One region of the Turicibacter sp. St.80E1 genome, then DNA from elsewhere that is predicted to be linked to it. Evidence: predicted binding sites of a transcription regulator. Region 1 holds the regulator's gene; the other holds the start of a gene.

Region 1 (2,211 bases):
CATGATTGTATTTGGATTTGTAATTGCTTGACGTTTTGCTACGTCACCTACTTGACGTTCGTCACCTTTAAATGAAACAACAGATGGTGTTGTACGAGAACCTTCTGGATTCGCAATAACCTTAGCTTCTCCACCTTCCATTACAGAGACACATGAATTTGTTGTTCCTAAATCGATACCAATAATTTTACCCATAGAGATTCATCCTCCTAATCTATTTTTATTCGCTTACTTTCACCATCGACGGGCGAATCACGCGATCTTTTAACTTATATCCTTTTTGTAACTCTTGTAAAACAATACCTGAAGCTACACCTTCAACAGACTCCTGCATCACCGCTTGGTGAACAGTTGGATCGAAAGCCACACCTTCTGCTTCGATGACTTCAACGCCTTCTTGTTTTAACGCCTCTACAAGTTGAGCGTGAATCATCTTAAAGCCTGTTAAAAATGTTTTTGTACTTTCATCTTCAACGGTTGTCGCTAAAGCGCGCTCAAAGTTATCAATCGCTGGAATAATGCTTGTTACGATTGATTGGGAACGATACTTCATTTCACGTGTACGTTCTTCATTCATTCGACGTTTAAAGTTTTCAAGCTCAGCAGCATTTCTTAATAATTGATCTTTTAAATCTTCAATTTGTTGCTTTAAACTTTCTGTTTCCGAAACTTCTTCAACAACTTCTGTTGTCTCTTCATTTTCTTGACAACACGTTGATTCATTTTCTTCGATAGTTGTTTCGTCTAATTCCTCAACTGATTGGGCTTCCTTATTCAATCGTCCCACCTCCTATTTATATAAATCAGACATAATGCGAGCGACCTGTTCTAACAGAGGAATAATCTTGCGATATTCCATTCGAGTGGGTCCCAAAACGGCAATCTTACCAAATTCATAATCATTAATTTGATAAGGAACTGTAATGAGTGTACAATCCTCCATCGCCTTAATCTCATTTTCCTGTCCAATTTTGACCGTTAATTGGTGGCTATCTTCATCGGCCTCTATCACTTTAACAATTTCGTCGGCTTCTATCATATTAAATAAATGATAAGCTTTATCTAAATCGTTAAATTCGGGTTGCTTCAGTATATTTGATTTTCCACTTAAAATATAGTTATGTTGATTTAATGACTGAGTCAAAAGTTGTAACATGGCATACATAATCTCTTCCTTATAAGAAATGAAATCATGCAGTTGATTTTCAAAACTCTCAGTCAATTTTTCTTGAACCCGACCGATGTATTCACCGACTAATAATTCATCGAGCGCCTTAATAATAGTCTCCATTCGTGCAATGTCCATATCTTCAGGTAATGTAACTGTTCGGCTTTCAACATGCCCTTGATCCGTAATTAAAACAAATACCGCTTGGCGTGCAGAAATTGGAACAAACTGAATTTTTTTCACCCGACTGTAATCCCTAGAGGGACCAAGTAAAATAGACGTATAATTTGTTAAGCTTGATAGGAGACGCACCGCTTCTTTAATTGTGGTTTCGCGCTCAAATTGTTTTTGTTCTAACAATTGTTTAAATATTCCTACCTCTGGTGTCGTTTCTATTGGTTCTTGATTGATGATAAAATCTACATAATAACGATAACCCTTTTGACTAGGAACACGTCCACTTGATGTATGAGTTTTTTCAATAAATCCTAAATCCTCTAAATCAGCCATATCATTACGGATAGTAGCCGCGGAGAAATTCAAATCCTCCTTTTTAGAAAGGACCCTAGAACCAACAGGTTGTGCAGTCTGTATGAACTCTTCTACAATTGCCTTTAAAACTAATATCTGCCGTTCTGTTAGCAATGTAAACACCTCTTTTAGCACTCCTCATCATCAAGTGCTAATACAATTATATATCTTCCTATTAGCACTGTCAACAATTAAGTGCTAATTTTTTTATTTTCTATTTCATTTTATTCTTTTACCCTATCCCCTCCGTTTAAACATAAAAAAAGAGGCTACTTCTTCAGTATATCCTCTTTTTTCTTTTTTATTATTTATTTGTTTCAATTAATGATAATAATGAAGCTTTTGGTTGGAAACCTACCGTTTGTTGAATAGCTTGACCATCTTTAAACAAAATTAATGTTGGAATTGACATGACTTGATATTCTGCTGCCACTTCTTTACAATGATCAACGTTAACTTTTACAACCTTCGCTGTTTTTTCAACTTCCTGTGCTAATTCGTCTAAAACAGGA
Region 2 (2,211 bases), 1.1 Mb from region 1:
ACGCCACTAAAAAATTGTTAGGTAAAAATGCGGATTTAATCGTTGCCAACCAATTAAATGAAGAATTTGCAGGTTTTAAGGGGGATACAAATGTGGTGACGCTTATTCAAAGAGATGGAATCGTGAAATTGAATAAGATGTCTAAGGAAGCCCTCGGATATGAAATTATGGAACAGTTATTGAAGATTTTAATAAAGAAAAGGGGAACAATATGTTAATCGTTATTGATGTCGGAAATACTAACATTACGTTAGGGGTATATGATAAAGACGATTTAATTGCTACATTTCGTTTAACAACTAAATTACAAAGAACATCTGATGAGTTTGGAATTACGTTATTTTCTTTTCTTCAAACAAAGGATATTAATCCCCAAGCGGTAGAGGCTGTTTTAATTTCGAGTGTAGTTCCTAAAATTATGCATTCATTAACTAATGCTATTCGTAAATATTTTAATATTGAACCAATGATTGTAGGGCCTGGAATTAAGACTGGAATTAGTGTTAGAACGGAAAATCCTCGTGAAGTTGGGGCGGATCGTATTGTAGATATTGCGGCTGCTTATTATATTTATGGAGGCCCTGCGCTTGTTATTGACTTTGGAACTGCCACAACTTATGATTATGTAAATGAGAACGGGGAGTTTGAATTTGGAGTAACTTCTCCAGGGATTGAAATTTCGGCACAGGCGCTATGGACGCAGGCAGCTAAATTACCAGAGATTGAAATTAAGAAGCCAGAAACGATTATGTGCCGTAATACGATTACTAGTATGCAAGGTGGTTTGGTTTACGGTTACATTGGCCAAACAGAATATATTATTAAGAAGGTAAAAGAGGCAGTTGGAAAGGATATCAAAGTAGTGGCCACAGGGGGATTGGGGCGCATTATATATAACGAAACTGATATGATTGATGTTTATGATCCAGATCTTGCATTTAAAGGAATGAGAATCATTTATCATAAAAATAAAGGCGGATTTTAAACCTTTTAAAAAATAGGGACCAAGTGCCACACTTGGTCTTTTTTTATCATAAATAAAAGGCTCTCCCATGTATTTGGAATAAATAGATCTAAGAAGCATATTAATCAGTAGGTAGATAATAATAAAAAGGATTTTTTCTTAAAATTATTGCCATTATTTATTCATCTCTGTATAATTTATTTAATAGCACTCATTATAATAGAGTGATAAAAACGAGGAGGGAAAGACATGTTAAGACCATTAAACGATAATGTTGTTATCGAAATTGTTGAGCTTGAGAAGAAAACGGCAAGTGGGATCATTCTTTCAAAAGAGACTTCAAAGCCAAGTCACTCAGAGGGTGTTATCGTGGCCGTTGGGGAAGGAAAGTGTTTAGAGAATGGAACGCTTAAGACGCCTTCTGTTAGTGTAGGACAACGTGTCATTTATAATGGATTTGCGGGAACAAAAGTTTCCCATCAAGGAAAAGATTTAGTTATTTTATCATCGGATGATGTTTTAGCGGTTGTTGAGTAAGTTATAAATAGATATTAATATAAGGGAGGATTTTATAGTATGGCAAAAGAGATTTTATTTGCAGAAGATGCCCGCCGTGCAATGATTCGTGGTGTGGATAAGTTAGCTGATACGGTGAAGGTAACTTTAGGACCAAAGGGACGAAATGTTATTTTAGAACAAAAGTTTGGAACGCCCCAAATTATTAATGATGGTGTCTCAATAGCTAAGGAAATTGAGTTAGAGGATAAATTTGAAAATATGGGAGCTAGATTAGTTGCTCAAGTTGCAAGTCGAACAAATGATGTTGCGGGTGATGGAACGACAACAGCGACAGTTTTAGCACAGGCGATGATTAGGGAAGGAAATAAAAATATTGTGGCTGGAGCCAATCCAATAACGATTCGCCGTGGAATTGAGCGTGCCGTGAAAGTAGCGGTAGAAGCATTAAAGGCTAATTCAAAACCAATTGAAGGCAAAGAATCAATTGCTAACGTAGCAGCTATTTCAGCAGCAGATGAGGAAATCGGTAAACTGATTGCTGAGGCAATGGAGCGAGTTGGAAATGATGGTGTTATTACACTTGAAGAGTCAAAAGGTTTTGAAACGACAATGGATATTGTTGAGGGGATGCAGTTTGACCGCGGATACTTATCTTCTTATATGGTGACTGATACGGATAAAATGGAAGCCGTTTTGGATAATCCCTATATTTTAGTAACCGACTCTAA

Evidence for each region. The regulator HrcA, encoded in region 1, represses chaperone genes, less so after heat shock. The targets are predictions, from matches to a motif close to TTTTAGCACTNNNNNNNNNNNAGTGCTAAAA.
Region 2: AC6I0I_RS10005 (co-chaperone GroES) is a predicted target of HrcA. The motif match lies at 1,167-1,197, and genes of this name have one in related genera.

What each region holds. Positions count from the first base shown of each region.
Region 1 is NZ_AP039386.1:1,030,114-1,032,324, reverse strand. It holds gene dnaK (molecular chaperone DnaK) at 1-195, opposite strand, end outside; gene grpE (nucleotide exchange factor GrpE) at 221-787, opposite strand; gene hrcA (heat-inducible transcriptional repressor HrcA) at 791-1,822, opposite strand; gene trxA (thioredoxin) at 2,004-2,211, opposite strand, start outside.
Region 2 is NZ_AP039386.1:2,097,265-2,099,475, reverse strand. It holds gene coaBC (bifunctional phosphopantothenoylcysteine decarboxylase/phosphopantothenate--cysteine ligase CoaBC) at 1-218, shown strand, start outside; gene AC6I0I_RS10010 (type III pantothenate kinase) at 212-985, shown strand; gene AC6I0I_RS10005 (co-chaperone GroES) at 1,214-1,501, shown strand; gene groL (chaperonin GroEL) at 1,541-2,211, shown strand, end outside.